DNA from 4 places in the Streptomyces vietnamensis genome. Region 2 is predicted to be linked to each of the others. Evidence: riboswitches for the same ligand, from Rfam matches in the RefSeq annotation. Region 2 holds a riboswitch; each other region holds the start of a gene.
The links. Region 2 has a riboswitch for cyclic di-AMP ahead of SVTN_RS28220 (M23 family metallopeptidase). Riboswitches for the same ligand answer to the same signal wherever they lie in the genome.
Positions count from the first base shown of each region.

Region 1: linked by a shared signal. The riboswitch ahead of SVTN_RS31655 (M23 family metallopeptidase) and the one ahead of SVTN_RS28220 (M23 family metallopeptidase) in region 2 are both predicted to bind cyclic di-AMP.
Region 3: linked by a shared signal. The riboswitch ahead of SVTN_RS15125 (LysM peptidoglycan-binding domain-containing protein) and the one ahead of SVTN_RS28220 (M23 family metallopeptidase) in region 2 are both predicted to bind cyclic di-AMP.
Region 4: linked by a shared signal. The riboswitch ahead of SVTN_RS20205 (M23 family metallopeptidase) and the one ahead of SVTN_RS28220 (M23 family metallopeptidase) in region 2 are both predicted to bind cyclic di-AMP.

Region 1 is NZ_CP010407.1:7,029,764-7,034,321, reverse strand. Features, by position in the region: gene SVTN_RS31665 (STM4011 family radical SAM protein) at 1-833, shown strand, start outside; gene SVTN_RS31660 (SGNH/GDSL hydrolase family protein) at 820-1,614, opposite strand; gene SVTN_RS31655 (M23 family metallopeptidase) at 1,778-2,722, opposite strand; cyclic di-AMP (ydaO/yuaA leader) riboswitch at 2,725-2,883, opposite strand; gene SVTN_RS31650 (tyrosine-protein phosphatase) at 3,257-4,078, shown strand; gene SVTN_RS44870 (DUF6126 family protein) at 4,082-4,237, opposite strand; gene SVTN_RS31645 (helix-turn-helix domain-containing protein) at 4,271-4,558, opposite strand, start outside.
Region 2 is NZ_CP010407.1:6,279,340-6,283,897, reverse strand. Features, by position in the region: gene SVTN_RS28235 (bifunctional acetate--CoA ligase family protein/GNAT family N-acetyltransferase) at 1-49, opposite strand, end outside; gene SVTN_RS28230 (HPr family phosphocarrier protein) at 266-547, shown strand; gene SVTN_RS28225 (GntR family transcriptional regulator) at 680-1,363, opposite strand; gene SVTN_RS28220 (M23 family metallopeptidase) at 1,558-2,331, opposite strand; cyclic di-AMP (ydaO/yuaA leader) riboswitch at 2,345-2,509, opposite strand; gene SVTN_RS28215 (M16 family metallopeptidase) at 2,709-4,076, opposite strand; gene SVTN_RS28210 (M16 family metallopeptidase) at 4,103-4,558, opposite strand, start outside.
Region 3 is NZ_CP010407.1:3,422,665-3,427,222, forward strand. Features, by position in the region: gene SVTN_RS15115 (FtsB family cell division protein) at 1-324, opposite strand, end outside; gene eno (phosphopyruvate hydratase) at 415-1,701, opposite strand; gene SVTN_RS15125 (LysM peptidoglycan-binding domain-containing protein) at 2,013-2,738, opposite strand; cyclic di-AMP (ydaO/yuaA leader) riboswitch at 2,742-2,915, opposite strand; gene SVTN_RS15130 (transglycosylase family protein) at 3,174-4,217, opposite strand; gene SVTN_RS15135 (cytochrome P450 family protein) at 4,312-4,558, opposite strand, start outside.
Region 4 is NZ_CP010407.1:4,501,973-4,506,530, forward strand. Features, by position in the region: gene SVTN_RS20195 (MFS transporter) at 1-948, shown strand, start outside; gene SVTN_RS20200 (PP2C family protein-serine/threonine phosphatase) at 1,157-2,368, shown strand; cyclic di-AMP (ydaO/yuaA leader) riboswitch at 2,581-2,727, shown strand; gene SVTN_RS20205 (M23 family metallopeptidase) at 2,739-3,836, shown strand; gene SVTN_RS20210 (aldo/keto reductase) at 3,883-4,558, shown strand, end outside.

The sequences.
Region 1 (4,558 bases), 750 kb from region 2:
TCTCCTCCTGCGACTTCGACTGCCCGTACTGTCCCTTCGCCAAGCGCCGGGACAGCCGGGAGCAGCTGCGCGCGGACCGGGCCGCGCTCGAACGGTTCACCGGCTGGGCCGCCGCGCAGACCGGGGACCGGCTGCGGATCCTGTTCACCCCGTGGGGCGAGGGCCTGGTGCGCTCCTGGTACCGGCGGGCGCTTGTCGAGCTGTCGCGGCTGCCGCACGTGGAGCGGGTGGCGATCCAGACCAATCTGAGCTGCCGGACGGAGTGGCTGGCCGAGGCGGACCCGGAGAGCGTGGCGCTCTGGTGCACGTACCACCCGGGGCAGACACCGTACGAGCGGTTCCTCGGGAAGTGCCGGGAGCTCGCCCGTCAGAACGTCCGGTACAGCGTCGGCGTGGTCGGCCTTCCCGAGCACCGGGAGGACGCCCGCCGGCTGCGGGCCGCGCTGCCGCCGCACGTCTACCTCTGGGTGAACGCGGCCGAGGGGCACACGTACACCGACGCGGAGGCAGAGGGCTGGACGGAGCTCGACCCGCTCTTCCCGTACAGCCGGCATCCGCACCGCTCGGCGGGGCTGCCCTGCCGCACCGGGGAGTCGGTGATCTCGGTGGACGGCGAGGGGACGGTGCGGCGCTGCCACTTCGTCAGGGCCGAGCTCGGGAACCTGTACGACGGCTCGTACCGTGCCGCCCTGCGTCCCCGCGCCTGCCCCCTCGCCGTCTGCGACTGCCACATCGGCTACGTCCACCTGGAGACGCTGCCGCTGTACGACGTGTTCGCCGGCGGGGTCCTGGAGCGGATCCCCGCCGCCGTGCCGCCTGCTACAGGGGCATGAGGTCGGGGCGCTTGGCCTCGACGTGGTCGCCCGAGCTCTCGCCGCGCAGCCGGCGCCCGATCCAGGGCACCAGGTACTCCCGGGCCCAGTGGATGTCGTCGCGGCGCACTTCGAGCGTGCCGCGCGGCGGCTCCGGCGGCCAGGGCTGGTCCGGGTCGGCGGGCACCGGCATGCCGAGGACCTGGGCGGCGCGCAGGGCGACGCGGGTGTGGCCCTCGGGCGAGAGGTGCAGCCGGTCGTCGTCCCAGGCGCGCCGGTCCTGCACGGACTTCAGCGACCACAGGTCGAGGACCGGGCAGCCGTAGCGGTCCGCGATGGCCCGGACGTGCCCGTTGTAGGTGGCGATCTTGCCGCGCAGGTGCTTGAGGAGCGTCACGTCGCGGGTGTCGAAGCCGGTGGTCACCATGACGGTGCCGACGGCGGAGGTGAGGTCGGCGACGGCGCGCTCGAAGCGCTCGGCCACGTCGTCCGGGTCCGTCCCGGGGCGGATGATGTCGTTGCCGCCCGCGCAGAAGGTCACCAGGTCGGGGGCGAGTTCCTTCGCCCGGGGGACCTGTTCCGCCACGATCTGGTCGAGGAGGCGCCCGCGTACGGCCAGGTTGGCGTAGCGGAAGTCGTCGTGCTCCGGCAGCTGGTCGGCGAGCAGGACCGCGAAGCGGTCCGCCCAGCCGACGTACGTCCCGTCGGGCCCGGGGTCTCCGACGCCCTCGGTGAAGCTGTCACCGATCGCCGTGTACGACCCGAATGCGTTCTTGTCTGTTGATCTCGAATCGTCTGCCACGGGAGCACATTTTTCCCCTTCGGGTGTGACCTACGCGACCGTAAGGAGGGGTTGACGCCTGGTGACATATGCCACCGATAAAGATTCCGCCAAGCCGGAATACGCCGGAAGTCCGGCACTCGCGTGCCGGACTTCCGGATGACGAAGGCGTACTGACGTGGCGTCAGATGCTCACGCCGTGCGACCGCAGCGCGGCCAGCGGGTCGATGTCGGAGCCGTACTCCGGCCCGGTGCGCATCTCGAAGTGCAGGTGCGGACCGGTGACGTTGCCGGTCGCGCCGGAGAGGCCGATCTGCTCGCCGCCGGTGACGGTCTGGCCGGCGGAGACGGAGATCGAGGACAGGTGGGCGTACTGCGAGAAGGTGCCGTCGGCGTGCTGGATGACGACCTGGTTGCCGTACGCGCCGCCGTCGCCGGCGGAGTAGACGGTGCCGGGGCCGACCGCGTGGACGGGGGTGCCGGTGGAGGCGATGAAGTCGACACCGGTGTGGTAGCCGGAGGACCACATGGAGCCGGCCTGGTGGTACGGGGTCGACATGCCGGCGCCGGCGATCGGGGCGACCCAGCCGGAGGAGGAGGTCGTACCGGCCGACGAGGAGGACGCCGAGGAGGAGGTGGTCGCGGCGGCCGGGGCCGGGGCCGGGGCCGAGGCGCGCTCGCTGCTGCGGGAGGCGCGGGGGGCCTCGTCGCCGTTCTTGCCGGAGTTCCACGTGCTCTTGTGCGCGGCCTTGGCGGTGCCCTTCGCGCCGAGGGTGAGCTTCATGCCGGGCATGATCAGCGAGGGGTTGTCGCCGATGACCTGGCGGTTGTCCTGGTAGAGCTTGTGCCAGCCGCCGGCGACGTGGTGCTCGGCGGCGATCTTCGACAGGTAGTCGCCGCGGACGACGGAGTACGTCTTCGGCGCGGCCTTCTGCTGGGCGGCGGGCGCGGCCTTCACCTGGGCGACGGCGTGGGCGGGAGCGGCGGCCGGGGCGGCCTGCTCGGCGGCGTGGGCGCCGGTGGCTCCGAGGAGCGGGAGGGCGACGACGGCGCCACCGGTACCGGCGGCGGCGAGGCCACGGGTCAGACGGTTGGACTTGGCACGGCGGTGCTTACCCTTTGCGGGCATGGCGAATTCCTCTCCGGCGCCTGCGAGGTGAGCTGTCGGGTTCGGACTGGAGATGTCCGGCCGCGTTCTCACGCGACTTAACCCCGAGCCGTCCTTCTTCGAAGGGATCGGCGTACTTACCTGGGTCCCCCGCTCCTGCCTCGTACGGGTGGGTTCGAATTCCGGTCGGTGGCAGGATTCGGCGGTCCGTCCGGATTGAGCGCGACGCTAGACGAGTGGGGTCGGCGCGAACAAGCCACGGTTTTCAAGTGATCTGGGATTCAGTGATATCCGGCCGGAATTCCGGTCACCCTCCGTGGATGACGGCCCCTCGATCTCCTTTTCCCGGGGGGTATTTGGAAAAGACGATCAGGCACGGTCCGTCACGGTTATGACGCTGCTCACGCGCCGATCCCCATCTCCCCTGCAACCGGGGCGGGTTATACGGAATCCCCCAATACGGACAGATCACCCATTCCCGTCCGAGGGGGTGCGTGCCCGGCCTCCCACCCGAGATGATTGCCCCAGGAACCGATCGACAGAACAGGAGCAGCCGTGACGCAGCAGCTGCCGCAGGTCCCGCCCGCCGAAGCCGCCGAGCCCGAGCTGACCGAGGTCCGCAACTTCCGGGACGTGGGCGGCCTGCCGACGACGGACGGGCGCGCCGTCCGCCCCGGCCGCCTCTTCCGCAGCGGCCATCTCGCCCACGCGACGGAGGACGACGCCGCCTTCCTCGCCTCGCTCGGCCTGCACACCGTCTTCGACTTCCGCAACGAGTCGGACCGGAGGATCGAGGGCCCGGACGTCGAGCTGCCCGGCGTACGGAACGTGAACATACCCCTCAACGACCCGGCCGACGGCAAGGAGTTCTGGAAGCTGGTGCGCGACGGCGAGATCGCGCAGCTGCGGGAGGTCCTCGGCGACGGCAAGGCGGCCGCCCGGATGTCCGACTCGTACCGGAAGAACGTGCTGGAGCGGACCGAGGAGCACGGCCGGCTCCTCCACTCCATGGCGGAGGAGAGCATCCCGGCCCTGCTGCACTGCGCGGCCGGCAAGGACCGGGCCGGGGTCGCCATCGCGATCACCCTGCTCGCGGTCGGGGTCGAGCGGGAGGCGATCGAGGCCGACTACGTGAAGTCGAACGCCCCGCACCGCCGCTACAAGGTGCGCCGCAGCTCCACCTCCCCGGACGCGATGTCGCCCGAGGTGATGGAGCTGCTCAGTCCGCTCTTCGACGCGCGGGTGGAGTACCTGCGGGCCGCGTTCGAGACGATCGAGACGACCTGGGGCTCGGTGGACGCCTACTTCACCGAGGGCCTGAAGCTGGCCCCGGAGACCCGCGAGCGGCTGCGGGAGCGGCTGGTCACCGACGCCTGAGGCCTACTGGTTCTGCCCGCCCAGCATGAAGAGCAGGTAGAGGAAGCCGGCGAAGAGGTGGCCGGCGATCAGATAGGCGAAGAGGCGGAGCACGAGCCCCTTGGGGAACTTGCCTTCACCGCGCTCTTCGCCGGTGACCGCTACGGACTTCTCGGACATGTCGGTCCTTTCCTGAAGAATCTTCATGGAACGTCAGCGCCGGTGCGGGGTCCCGTCACCGAGGCACAGCTCGGCGACGGGGCTCTGCATCAGGGTGTGGACGAAGAGCAGCTCGGCCCCGCCGGGCGTGGCGGCGCCGATCCGGTGCGGGGTCAGCGAGTCGAAGTGCGCGCTGTCCCCGGGATCGAGGACGTGGACGGCCTCGCCGAGCGCGAGCCGCACCCGGCCCTCCAGGACGTGGATCCACTCTTCGCCGGGGTGGACGCGCACGATGTCGGCCCGGGTGGCGTACGGCACGTGGACCCGCAGGCACTGGAGGGC
Region 2 (4,558 bases):
GTGATGCCGGTGGTTCCGCCGCTTCCGACTGCTCCGACGCGCTCTGCATGGGGTCAGCCTACGACCGCGACACGACTGCGGCACCGGTCGCGGGGTGCCTGTGCGGGATGCGAGGTGTTGCAAGCTGGGAGGGCCGACGGACGGTCCGGTCCTGGTCGAAGGGTGGCCTTTTCCGCGCCTTCCCGGGCCGGAGGTCGGCGCGAGCACCGCGCAACCCGTGAGAGACTGGTCTAGACAACCCGCTTGAGAGTCGAAGGGCAACACCATGGCTGAGCGCCGCGTCAACGTCGGCTGGGCCGAGGGCCTGCACGCCCGCCCCGCGTCCATCTTCGTCCGTGCCGCCACGGCTTCCGGCGTGCCGGTGACGATCGCCAAGTCCGACGGCACCCCCGTGAACGCCGCCTCCATGCTCGCGGTGCTCGGCCTGGGCGCGCAGGGCGGCGAGGAGATCGTCCTCGCTTCGGAGGCCGACGGCGCCGAGGCCGCGCTCGACCGCCTGGCGAAGCTGGTCGCCGAGGGCCTGGACGAGCTCCCCGAGACCGTCTGACCCCGGCCCCTTCCTTCAAATGGCCGTGGCCGCCGGAATTCCGGCGGCCACGGCCATTTGCATGAACGGACCCATTTCCGGGCAGCACGAAAACCGCGACCGAATGCCTGTTCTTTGTATACGGTGGGCGCGTTAATTCCGGGCGCTCGTCGTGTTGACGGCATGTTGCGAAACCCTCACACGGCCTCGCTCCGGCCTTTTGAGCCGGTGCAGCGGCAGCGAGCGTTCCGCGTGCAGCGCGGTCAGCGACCTCGCCCGCTCGGCGTCGCCGCGCGCCACGGCGTCCACGATCGCGCCGTGCTCGGCCCAGGCCTCCACCGGCTGGGCGGGCTGCTCCACCACGTACGTCCAGGCGATCTTGTGCCGCAGTTGGGTGAGCAGCGCCGTCAGGGCCGGGCTCCCCGAGGCCTGCGCGAGCGTCTCGTGGAACCAGCCGCCGAGCGAGCTCAGGTCCTCGCCCTGACCGCGCCTGGCCCGCTCCTGCCCCAGCCTGACCAGGCCGCGCAGCACCTTGAGGTGCGCCTCGGTGCGCCGCTGCGCGGCCCGCGCGGCCCCCAGCGGTTCGAGCAGCGCCCGCATGTCGAGCAGGTCGGCCGCCTCCTGCTCGGTCGGCTCGGCGACATGGGCGCCCGCGTGGCGCCGGGTGACCACGAAGCCCTCGGACTCCAGGGTGCGCAGCGCCTCGCGGACCGGGACGCGGGAGACCCCGTACCGGCGGGCGAGTTGTTCCTCGGTCAGCCGGCTGCCCCGCTCGTACACGCCGGAGACGATGTCGTCCCGGATCGCCGTGCATACCGAGTGCGCGGGAATGCGCATGTCCGACCTCCGCCTTGGTCCGCGCGAGTCAATTCATCGGCGCCTGTTCTGCGCCCGATCTTCGACTCTATTGCAGCAGGCCGGAATTTCCGATGCCCCGGCGGAATCCATGGATATCTTTTGGTCAGCGAAAAGCCCCGGCTCAGTACGAGCCGGGGCTTTTGCGACGCGGTCCGGGGCCGGACCCAACGAGGTCAGACGACGTTGACGCCGCGGGCGCGGAGGTACGCGATCGGGTCGATGTCCGAGCCGTACTCGGGGCTGGTGCGCGCCTCGAAGTGGAGGTGGGGGCCGGTGGAGTTGCCGGTCGAGCCCGAGATGCCTATCTGCTGGCCCGGCTCGACGGTCTGGCCGACGTAGACCCCGATGGAGGAGAGGTGGCCGTACTGGGTGTACGTGCCGTCGTTCATCCGGATGACGATGTTGTTGCCGTACGCGCCGCCCCAGCCGGCCTCGACGACGGTGCCGGAGCCGACGGAGACGACCCGGGTGCCGTAGGCGGCGTGGAAGTCGATGCCGGAGTGGCTGCCGGAGGACCAGAGCGAGCCGCCGGTCTTGTAGCCGGTGGAGACGTACGAGCCGGCGACGGGGAGCTGGAAGGAGGCCAGGCGGCGGCGCTCGGCCTCGCGGGCGGCGCGCTCGCGCTCCAGCCGGACCTCCTTGGCGCGGGCCTCGGCCTTGCGCTTCGCCTCGGCCGCGGCCTTCGCCTTGGCGACGGCCTCGACGGCCTCCTGCTCCTGGGCGGCGGCCTGGGCGTTGATCCCGTCGACGAGGGATTCCTCGGCGATGACCTGGGTGAGGCCGGTGTCCTCGGCGGAGCGGTTGTCCGTGTCGGCGGCGAGCGCCGGGGAGGCGAGGGTTCCGATGACGCCGGTGGTGGCGAGCGTCGCGACGCCGGCGATGCCCACGCCGCGGCGCGCCATCCGGCTCGGAGCACGATGCTTCCCGGTGGCACGGGTGAACGCCATGTAGAGGCTGATCCTTTCCTTCCTTCTCGCCTACCGGGTTAGCTGACGGGTTCGGAGCAGGAAGGTCTCCTACGAGCCCCTCCGCACGAGACGAAGGCGCCCGATTCACCCCAGGGACTGCGTGTGGGTCCCCGGCTCCCCAGGCTCGCGCCTGACGGGGACTCGGCGATGACTGTCCGATGCCGCGGCTGCGGCACGTGCAACTGGCGAACAGCCGCACCGACGCTATGCGGATCGTCTTTCAATCACCAACCAGACACGCCTTTTGTAAGACATGCCACAGGGCAAACGATCACCTTGATCGCAATACGGACAAAGAGGAGGACCCCGACGAACTAGGCCGTCGGGGCCCTCCTGTTGTCGCCTCGGGGCCGGAATCAGCCCGTCACGACGGTCACTTCACCGATGCCGAGCGCGCGCACCGGCTCCGCGATCTGCGCCGCGTCGCCGACGAGGACGGTGACGAGCCGGTCCACCGGGAAGGCGCTGACCACGGCGGCCGTCGCCTCGACCGTGCCGGTCTCGGCCAGGCGCGCGTACAACTGGGCCTGGAAGTCGTCCGGGAGGTGCTGCTCCACCTGGTCGGCGAGCGTCCCGGCGACGGAGGCGGCCGTCTCGTACTTGAGGGGCGCCACGCCCACCAGGTTCTGCACGGCCGTCTCGCGCTCGGCGTCCGTGAGGCCCTCGGCGGCGAGGGTGCGCAGCACCTTCCACAGGTCCTCGAGGGCCGGGCCCGTGTTGGGGGTGTCGACGGATCCGCTGATGGCGAGCATCGCGGCGCCGTTCCCCTCGGCGTCCGAGCGGAGCACCTGGCCGAAGGCCCGCACGCCGTACGTGTAGCCCTTCTCCTCGCGCAGGACTCGGTCCAGACGCGAGGTCAGGGTGCCGCCGAGGCAGTACGTGCCGAGGACCTGGGCCGGCCAGACGCGGTCGTGCCGGTCGGGACCGATCCGGCCGATGAGCAGCTGCGTCTGCACGGCGCCGGGACGGTCCACGATGACGACCCGTCCGGTGTCGTCGGCGGTGATCGGCGGCATCGGGAGCGGCTCGGCCGGCTCGCCGGTCCAGGCGCCCAGCGTCTCGGCGAGGACCTTGTCGAGGTCGACGCCGGTCAGGTCGCCGACGACCACGGCTGTGGCCGTGCCGGGCCGGACGTACGCCTCGAAGAAGGCGCGCACGGCGGCGGCGTCGATCGCGGCGACGGTCTCCTCGGTGCCCTGGCGCGGCCGGGACATCCGGGACTCGGCCGGGAACAGCTCCTTGGAGAGCTGCTTGGCGGCGCGGCGGGCCGGGTTGGCCGTCTCGTGCGGGATCTCGTCGAGACGGTTGCGCACCAGGCGCTCGATCTCGGACTCGTCGAACGCCGGGGCGATCAGGGCCTCGGAGAGCAGGCCGAGCGCCTTGGGCAGCCGGGAGACCGGGACCTCGAGGGAGACCCGTACGCCCGGGTGGTCGGCGTGCGCGTCGAGCGTGGCGCCGCAGCGCTCCAGCTCGGCCGCGAACTCCTCGGCGCTGTGCTGGTCGGTGCCCTCGGAGAGCGCGCGGGCCATGATGGTGGCGACGCCGTCGAGACCGGCGGGCTCGGCGTCCAGCGGGGCCGGCAGGAAGATCTCCACGGCGACGACCTGCTGGCCGGGGCGGTGGCTGGTGAGCACGGTCAGACCGTTGTCCAGCTTTTCCCGGTCCGGGGCCGGGAAGGCCCACGGCTTCGCGGTGCCCGGCCGGGGCTGCGGGTGGAAGTCCATGCTCGTCAAAGACGCGGCGGCGTCGGTCACTGGTCCGCTCCCTCTTCGTGGTCGTCGCCGTCGGCGTTCTGCTCGGTCGCCAGGGGCTCGTAGACGAGCACCGCGCGGTTGTCGGGGCGCAGCTTGGCCGCGGCGACCTCCCGCACCTCCTCGGCGGTGATGTCCAGGACGCGGTCGACGGCGGTCAGGGCGAGCTGCGGGTCGCCGAACAGCACGGCGAACCGGCACAGTTCGTCCGCGCGGCCCGCGACCGTGCCGAGCCGGTCCAGCCACTCGCGCTCCAGCTGGGCCTGCGCGCGCTCCATCTCCTCGGGCGTGGGGCCCTCGGCGGCGAACCGGGCGAGCTCCTCGTCGACGGCCGCCTCGATCTGCGGGACCTCGACGCCACCGGAGGTCTTGACGTCCAGCCAGCCCAGCGAGGGCGCGCCGGCGAGCCGCAGCAGGCCGAAGCCGGCGGCGACGGCCGTACGGTCGCGGCGGAC
Region 3 (4,558 bases), 2.9 Mb from region 2:
CTCGCGGGCGAGGCGGCGGACGTAGGCCGGGTCCTGGAGGCGGGCCTTCTCGTCCTTCAGTTCCTCGACCCGCCGGGCGGCCTCGGCGGCCCTGCGCTCCTGCTCGGCGATCTCGCCCTGCTGGGAGACGTAGCTCCGCATCGGGTAGGCGAGGGCCACGACGAGGGAGCAGACCACGAGGGCGAGGAAGGCCGCGCGGCCGGTGAGCCGGGAGCGGCGGGCCTGGCGGCGGGTCTGGGAGCGGTAGACACGGGCGGCGGTCTGCTCGCCGAGCAGCCTGATCCGGGTCGCGGTCGAGAACCGGTCCCGGTCCTTCGCGGCCATGTCGTGTCGCCTCCCCTGTTCACGCGGACGTCCCCGCACACGGTACGGGACCGAGTACGGGGACGTACGTATCTACAGCGTCAGGCCTGCTCAGCCCTTGAAGCGCGGGAAGGCGCTGCGGCCGGCGTAGACCGCGGCGTCGTCGAGGATCTCCTCGATGCGCAGGAGCTGGTTGTACTTGGCGACGCGCTCGGAGCGGGCCGGGGCGCCGGTCTTGATCTGGCCGCAGTTGGTGGCGACGGCGAGGTCGGCGATGGTGACGTCCTCGGTCTCGCCGGAGCGGTGGGACATCATGCACTTGAAGCCGTTGCGCTGGGCGAGCTCGACGGCGTCCAGGGTCTCGGTCAGCGAGCCGATCTGGTTGACCTTGACCAGGAGGGCGTTGGCGGTGCCCTCCTCGATGCCGCGGGCCAGGCGCTCCGGGTTGGTGACGAAGAGGTCGTCGCCGACGAGCTGGACCTTGGAGCCGAGCTTCTCGGTGATGACCTTCCAGCCGGCCCAGTCGTCCTCGAACAGCGGGTCCTCGATGGAGACGAGCGGGTACGCGGAGACGAGCTCCTCGTAGTACTCGGTCATCTCGGCGGCCGAGCGGGACTTGCCCTCGAACTCGTACTTGCCGTCCTTGTAGAACTCGGACGCGGCGACGTCGAGCGCGAGCGCGATGTCCTTGCCCGGGACGTAGCCGGCCTGCTTGATGGCCTCCAGGATGAGGTCGAGCGCCTCGCGGTTGGAGTCCAGGTTCGGGGCGAAGCCGCCCTCGTCGCCGAGGCCGGTGGAGAGGCCCTTGCCCTTCAGGACGGCCTTGAGGGTGTGGTAGACCTCGGTGCCCCAGCGGAGGGCCTCGGAGAAGGACTCCGCGCCGATCGGGGCGATCATGAACTCCTGGATGTCGACGTTGGAGTCGGCGTGCGACCCACCGTTGAGGATGTTCATCATCGGAACGGGCAGCAGGTGCGCGTTCGGGCCGCCCAGGTAGCGGAAGAGGGGGAGGTCGCTGGCCTCAGAGGCGGCGTGCGCGACGGCGAGGGAGACGCCGAGGATGGCGTTGGCGCCGAGCGAGCCCTTGTTCTCCGTGGCGTCCAGGTCGAACATGGCCTGGTCGATCAGGCGCTGCTCGGTGGCGTCGTAGCCGACGAGCTCCGGGCCGATCTGCTCGATGACGGCGAGGACGGCCTTCTCGACACCCTTGCCCTGGTAGCGGTTGGGGTCACCGTCGCGGAGCTCGATGGCCTCGAACGCACCGGTGGAGGCGCCGGACGGAACGGCAGCACGGCCGGTGCTGCCGTCGTCGAGGCCGACCTCGACCTCGACCGTGGGGTTGCCTCGGGAGTCCAGGATTTCCCGGGCTACGACGACGTCGATGGACGGCACGAGCATCTCCTTTTTGGGATGTGACGCTGGATGTGACGCAAGGTCGGTGCAGGGTCGCTTGGCCTTGCGACAAGAGCCTAACCGGCTCGGGGGCCGCAGCCGGCCGGGCGCCCGCCCCCTGGGACGAAAAAGGACCCAAGGGCATGCATCCCGGGACGAAGGCCCCCGTATCTACTGGACAGTAACCGTCAGGTCCCCCGAAACGGGGGAACCCCGGTCCGACGCGCACGGGGGAAGGGGCACGCCGGACCGGGGTGGTCACCGCGGGAGGGTCGTCGGGACCGCGTGAGCCGCCGGACTCACGCGGGCCGCCGGGCTCACTTCAGGTGGAGCTGCTGGCCCGGGTAGATGAGGTCGGCGTCCTCGACGACGTCCTTGTTCAGCTCGAAGAGCTTGGCCCAGCCGCCCTTGACGCCGTGCGCCTGGGCGATCTTGCTGAGGGTGTCGCCGGCGACGACCTTGTACTCGCCGTCACCCTTCTTGACCTTCTTGCCGGTCGGCGTGGTGACGGTCTTCGGGGCCTTGCGCTGCTCGCTGCGGGTGGTCGGCTCCTCGGCGCGACGCTCCTGCTGCTGGGGGGCGGCCTGCTGCTTCGGGGCGGCCTGCTGCGGGGCGGCCTGCTGGGGCTCGCTCTGCTGCGGGGCGGTCTCGGCGGCGCCACCGTCGTAGGAGGCACCGGAGAGGCCGACGCCGCAGCTCGGCCAGGCACCCTTGCCCTGGCCCGCGAGGACCTTCTCGGCGACGGCGATCTGCTGGGCCTTCGAGGCCAGGTCGGCGCGCGGGGCGTAGGCGGTGCCACCGAAGGCGGCCCAGGTGGAGTTGGTGAACTGCAGGCCGCCGTAGAAGCCGTTGCCGGTGTTGATGGACCAGTTGCCGCCGGACTCGCACTGGGCGACGGTGTCCCACTCGGCGGTGGTGGCGGCGGAGGCGGTGCCCGCGGTCAGCAGCGGGGCGGCGACGGCGACACCGGTGACGCCGACGAGCGTGGCGACCTGGGCGGCCTTGGAGGGACGACGGTGTTTGCCCTTGGCGGAAAACAGCATGGGGATTCTCCTCACCGACGCCTGTGAGGTGAGCTGTCGGGTTCGGGCCGGAAAGTTGCCCGGCCGCGCGTCCTAGCACGCGGCTTCACCCCAAGCCGGTCGTCGGCCGTCTGTCTCAACGGCCGGGCCCGGCACTTACCTTGGGTCCCCCACTCCTGCCTTCGGCGCTTGCGCGACGACTGTTCCCGGCGACCGACGGCAGGATTCGGCGTTTCGGTCGACGGGGCCCGCGGTGGCGAGCGGTGAAGACCGTAGACACAGACCCACCGGAAGTTCAAAGAGGCCCATTGCGGAAATATCGCCCCTGCTTGCCCTCCGGTGGGCGGTGTTTGCGCAGGTGAGAGGTGACGGAAGCAAAGTTTGCGGACGTGACACACCAGTTGGGGCGAAGAGACCCATGTCTCACTTGCCCAGAACCGGACATAAGCCCGCGAACTAACCGGCCGTCGTCGTCGAACCCTCCGTCAGGTCAAGGCTCTGACCAGGCAGGATGAGGTTCGGATCGACGCCCACCGTCTGCTTGTTGGCGTCGTAGAGGGCGGTCCAGCCTCCGGGGAGTTCGTTCTCCTCCGCAATGCCGGACAGGCTGTCGCCCGGCTTCACGGTGTACTCACCCGAAGTGCGCGGACTGTCCGTTGCGCCCGAATCCTTCGCTTCGTCAGTCACCGGCGTGCCGTCGACCTTTTCCGCAGGCTTGTCCGCACTTGACGCGTGTCGTCCGGATTCGGCCGAGCTGCCCGCCTTGCCGGATTCCTCCGGGGCGGCTTCGCCGCGGTGCTTGCCGGTACCGGGCGTGGCCGACGACACGTCACCCTTCGGCGCATCGGGCGAAACCGGCGTACCGGGCGTAACGGACGCGTCGGGTGTGACCGGGGTCGCCGGAGTGGTGGACGCGGCCGGGGTGGTCGGCGCGGCGGAGGCGGTGGAGGTCGCCGGCGCGCTCGGCGTGGCCGGCGTCACGGGGGTGGCGGGGGTCACGGGGGTGGCGGACGCGGTGGACCGCTCGGCCGCCGCGTCGGTCCCCGCGGTGCGGTTGGACTCGGGGAGGGGTCCCGTGGGGGCCGTCGGGACGGCGGTCGGGCCGGGGTTCACACCGGTGGCCTTTCCGTCGTTCTTCAGGCCGGCGATCGGCGCGCAGGTGGCCCACTCGTTGCTGCCCCGGTCGAGCGCCTTCTCGGCGACCGCGATCTGCTGGGCGCGGCTGGCGAGGTCGGGGCTGGGCGCGTACGCGAGGCCGCCGTTCCGCTCCCAGCTGTCCTGGGTGAACTGGAGGCCGCCGTACATCCCGTTGCCGAAGTTGGCGCTCCACTGGCCGCCGGACTCGCACTCGGCGACCCGGTCCCAGGTGGCCGCGTCGGCGGCGGAGGCGGATCCGGTGGCGAGCAGCGGCAGCGCCATGGCGGATCCGGTGACGCCCGCGGCGACGACGAGGGCGGGGGCCTGACGGGGGCGACGGTGTCGTCCGTTCCCGGAACGCATAGGAGGGCCTTTCGCGTGACGGCTGAGACTGCCGGGAAACGTAGCGGCATTCGAACGCCCGTCACAAGTCGATCGCCCCGCGATCACGTAAAGATCACATTCCTGATGGTTCGTCAGTAGCCAAGAGCGGTACGGAAGGGGAGAACTCCACCGGAAGCGTACGCAAACCACGCATGATGAGCCCGCCGCGCCACCGCAGTTCGGCCGGGTCCGCGGCAAGTCGCAGGTCCGGCAGGCGAGTCAGCAGGGTCGCGAGCGCCGTCTGCCCTTCGAGGCGGGCGAGCGGCGCGCCCAGGCAGTAGTGGATGCCGTGCCCGTACCCGAGGTGCTGGTTGTCGCGC
Region 4 (4,558 bases), 1.8 Mb from region 2:
TTCAAGCCGCTCATCGTGGCCGGCTGCGCCCTGCGGACGGTCGGCTTCGGGGCGCTCGCCTTCGCGCAGTCGCTGCCGATGCTGATCGCCGCCTCGCTCGCGACGGGCCTCGCGGGGGCGCTGTTCAACCCGGCGGTGCGGGCGTACCTGGCGGCGGAGGCGGGGGAGGAGCGGCGCGTCCAGGCCTTCGCGCTGTTCAACGCGTACTACCAGGCGGGCATCCTGCTCGGGCCGCTCGTCGGGGTGGCCCTGACGGGGGTGTCGTTCCGGCTGACGTGCGTGGTCGCCGCCGTGCTGTTCGCCGGCCTGACCCTCGTACAGCTCCGGCATCTGCCCGTACGGGTCTCCGAGGCGCCACGGGAGCAGCGGGGGCAGTTCCGCACCGTGCTCGCGCACCGCACCTTCTGGCTCTTCTCGCTCGCCATGACCGGCTCGTACGTGCTGTCCTTCCAGGTCTATCTGGCGCTGCCGCTCGCGGCGGGCGGCACGGGCGTGACGACCGCGCTGTTCGTCGTCTCGGCGCTCGTCGCGCTCGCCGGGCAGCTGCGGATCACGGCCTGGTGCAAGCGCCGGCTCGACCGGGAGCGGTGCCTCGTCCTCGGGCTCGCCCTGATGGGCGGGGCCTTCCTGGTCCCGGCCGCCCTGGGGCGCGGCCCGGTGGGGCTGCTCCTGTGTGCGGCGGTCCTGGCCGTCGCGAACGCGGTGCTCTACCCGTACGAGATGGACACGGTCGTCGCCCTGTCCCGGGGGCGCTGGGTGGCCACCCACTACGGGCTCTACAACACCGTGTGCGGGATCGGGATCACCCTCGGGAACCTGGGGACGGGCGCGCTCCTCGACGTCACCGGCTGGTCGGCGACGCCGTGGCTGGTGCTGTGCGGGGTGGGCGTGGGGTGCGCGGCGGCGATGGCACTGCTCGGCCGGGGCGGGCGCCTGGCGGCCGACTGACCCGTACGGGGGTGGGGCGCCGGCCTCGTACGGGGTGGGGCGCCGACTCTCGTACGGGGTGGGGCGCCGGCCTCGTACGAGGGTGGGGGCGGCCGGCCGGGCCCGTACGCCACTCGGCCCCATGGGAGTCGCCGCCCCGTCCGGCGGCGGCCACCCTGGGAGGGCGCGGTGCGGACCGCGGCCGGTCGGACCGGGCAGGAGAGCACAGGTGGGGCACCCCCTAGGAGCGGCGGGCGGAGGGCGGCGGGGCGGTGAGGGACGCCCCGAGTACGGCGGCGCCCGGCGGTTCATCCGCGCCCTGCCCCCGCTGGTCATCGTGGGCGGTGTCGTCTTCGACGTGGCGACCCCGCCCGAGTACACGGCGGCGCCGCTCTTCTCCGCCGCCCCGCTGATCGCCGCGCCCTTCTTCTCCACGCTCACGACCCTGATCACCGGGATCGCCGCCGTCCTCGCCTCCGTCGGGCTGCACGCCTACAACGGCACCATCGACGAGATCGCGGCCTTCACCGAGAGCATGACCGTCCTCACGGTCTCCGCGCTCGCCCTCCTCATCAACCGGGTCGTGCGCCGCAGCGGCGAACGGCTCGCCTCGGCGCGGGTCATCGCGGAGACCGCGCAGAAGGCGGTGCTACCGATGCCCGCCGAGCGGATCGGGGGGCTGCAGTGCGCGGCGCGGTACGAGGCGGCGCAGGCCGACGCGTTCATCGGCGGCGACCTGTTCGCCGTCCAGGACACCCCGCACGGGGTGCGGCTGGTGGTCGGGGACGTCCGCGGCAAGGGGCTGGAGGCGGTCGAGGCCGTCGCCGTCGTCATCGGCGCCTTCCGGGAGGCGGCCGAGCAGGAGCGGACCCTGGAGGGCGTGGCGCAGCGCCTCGAACGCGCCCTGGCCCGGGAGGGCACTCGCCGGGACGACCTCGACTCCTTCGAGGGGTTCACCACGGCCGTCCTGGCCGAGATCCCGCGCGGCGACGGCAGCGGGACCTTCGACGGTTTCGTACGGGTCGTCAACCGCGGGCACCCGCCGCCGCTGATGCTGTACGCGGACGGGCGCGTGGAGCCGCTGGAGCCGGGCGAGGCGGCGCTGCCGCTCGGCATGGGGGAGCTGGCGATGTGGCCGGACCGGGGCGAGGCGCGGCCGTTCCCGGCCGGCGCGACGCTGCTCTTCTACACGGACGGCCTCTCGGAGGCGCGGAACGCGCAGGGCGTCTTCTACGATCCGGCGGCGCGGCTCGCCGGGCGGATCTTCCCGGGACCCGAGGAGCTGCTCGACGCGCTCGTGGACGACGTACGGCTCCACACGGGCGGCGGGTCGACGGACGACATGGCGCTGCTCGCGGTGAGCCGCCCGGCGACGGGGCAGCCCGAGCGGCGCCGGACGATGCCGGTGGTGCCGCCGGGCGGGTCCGGTCACCGGGCGTAGTCGAGGGGTGTCACTGCGATAACAATTGACATAACGTCAGATCGCAAGGGTTTCACCACCCTCCCCTTACGCCTTTCTGAAGGGGGCTCAACTCGGGCGATACTCCCTCAATTCAATGAATGATCAAGAGCGACGGCTTGGAATCGGGACCCCCTGTCTATTAACGTTCGATAACGCAGCGCGGTCGTCCCAGCCGTCGCAAGAGGCGGCACCGTGCGCACGCGCCGAATCCTGAAAAGGAACCGGGGAACCACCAATTGGGGTGAATCGGACGCCTTCGTCTCGTACGGAGGGGCCCGTAGGAGACCTTCCTGCTCCGAACCCGTCAGCTAACCCGGTAGGCGAGAAGGAAGGAAAGGAGCGCGCCTCCGTGGCGTCCAACACCCCCGCACCCGAAGCCCCCTTCGATGCCTTCGGTGGCGGTGCGGGTCTTTCCGCCCCGGACACCGAGTGGAACCCCACCGAGGGCTCCCTCCGCGCCGAGAGCCGCTCCGGCGGCCGGCACCGGGTCGTCAAGCAGCGCTCCAACTTCGCCCGCTCCTCCACCGTCCTCGGCGTCGGCGTGATCGCGGCCGTCGGCGCGGGCGGCCTCGCCACCGCGCAGGACAAGCCGCCGGTCGCCATATCGCTGCCGGACCTCCCGGACCTGAACCTGCCGGACGCCCACGACCTCCCCGGCGTCGGCGACCTCCTCCCCGAGGAGGAGAGCGCGCCCGTCACCACGGCCGCCGCCGCCAACCCGCTCACCGCCGCCACCTACACCACCGCGGCCGACGAGCAGACCACCGCCCCCGCCGCGGGCGAGGCCCTGCGCGCCCGCATCCTCCAGCAGGCCGAGCAGCAGCAGGCCTCCGCCGACGCCGCCGAGAAGGCCGCGGCGGAGAAGGCGGCGGCCGAGAAGGCCGCCGCGGAGGCCGAGGCCAAGGAAGCCGCCGCGGAGAAGGCGGCCGCCGACGCGAAGGCGAAGGCCGAGGCGGAAGCCAAGGCGAAGGCCGAAGCGGAGGCCAAGGCGAAGGCGGAGGCCGAGGCCAAGGCGGCCGAGGCCGCGCGCCTCGCCCAGCTCGCCGCCGGCTACTCGCTGCCGGTCTCCTCGTACACCCTCACCGCCACCTACATGCAGTCCGGATCGATGTGGTCCTCCGGCTACCACACCGGCCTCGACTTCGCCGCCCCCACGGGCACCCCGCTCAAGGCGGTCCACGGCGCCACCGTCAAGTCCGCGGGCTGGTCCGGCTCCTACGGCTACCGGATCGTCCTGGAGCTGGAGGACGGCACCGAGGTCTGGTACTGCCACCTCTCGTCCATGCTGGTCGGCGCCGGCCAGACCGTGTCCACCGGCGAGACCATCGGCCGCGTCGGCGCCACCGGCAACGTCACCGGCGCCCACCTCCACATGGAGGTCCACACCCCCGGCGGCTCCGGCATCGACCCGATGGCCTGGCTCCAGTCCAAGGGCCTGAACCCCTGAGAACCCGCACGGAATAGGCCCGGCGGCGGGGAGGGTTGATCCACACATGACCTCTCTCCGCCCGCTGGGCAGCTCCGATCTGCACGTCTTCCCCGTGGCACTCGGCGGCAACGTCTTCGGCTGGACCGCCGACGAGGCGCAGTCCTTCGCCGTCCTCGACGCCTACGCCGCCGCCGGCGGCAACTTCGTCGACTCCGCCGACGTCTACTCCGCCTGGGCCGAGGGCAACGAGGGCGGCGAGTCCGAGACCGTCATCGGCCGCTGGCTCGCCTCCCGGGGCAACCGCTCCGACATCGTCGTCGCCACCAAGGTCGGCGCCCACCCCCGGTTCAAGGGCCTGTCCGCCACCACCATCAAGGCGGGCGCGGAGGAGTCCCTCCGCCGCCTCGGCACCGACCACATCGACCTCTACTACACGCACTTCGACGACGAGTCCGTCCCGGTCGAGGAGATCGTCACCGCCCTCGACCAGCTGGTGAAGGACGGCAAGGTGCGTGCCGTCGCCGCCTCCAACATCTCCCCGGAGCGGCTGCGCGCCTCCCTCGACTTCGCCGAGGCCGAAGGCCTCGCCCGGTACGTCGCCCTCCAGCCGCACTACAACCTGGTCTCGCGCGACACCTACGAGGGCCCGCTCCTGGAGACCGTCGAGCAGGCCGGGCTCTCGGCCGTCCCGTACTACGGTCTCGCGGCCGGCTTCCTCACCGGCAAGTACCGCCCCGGGA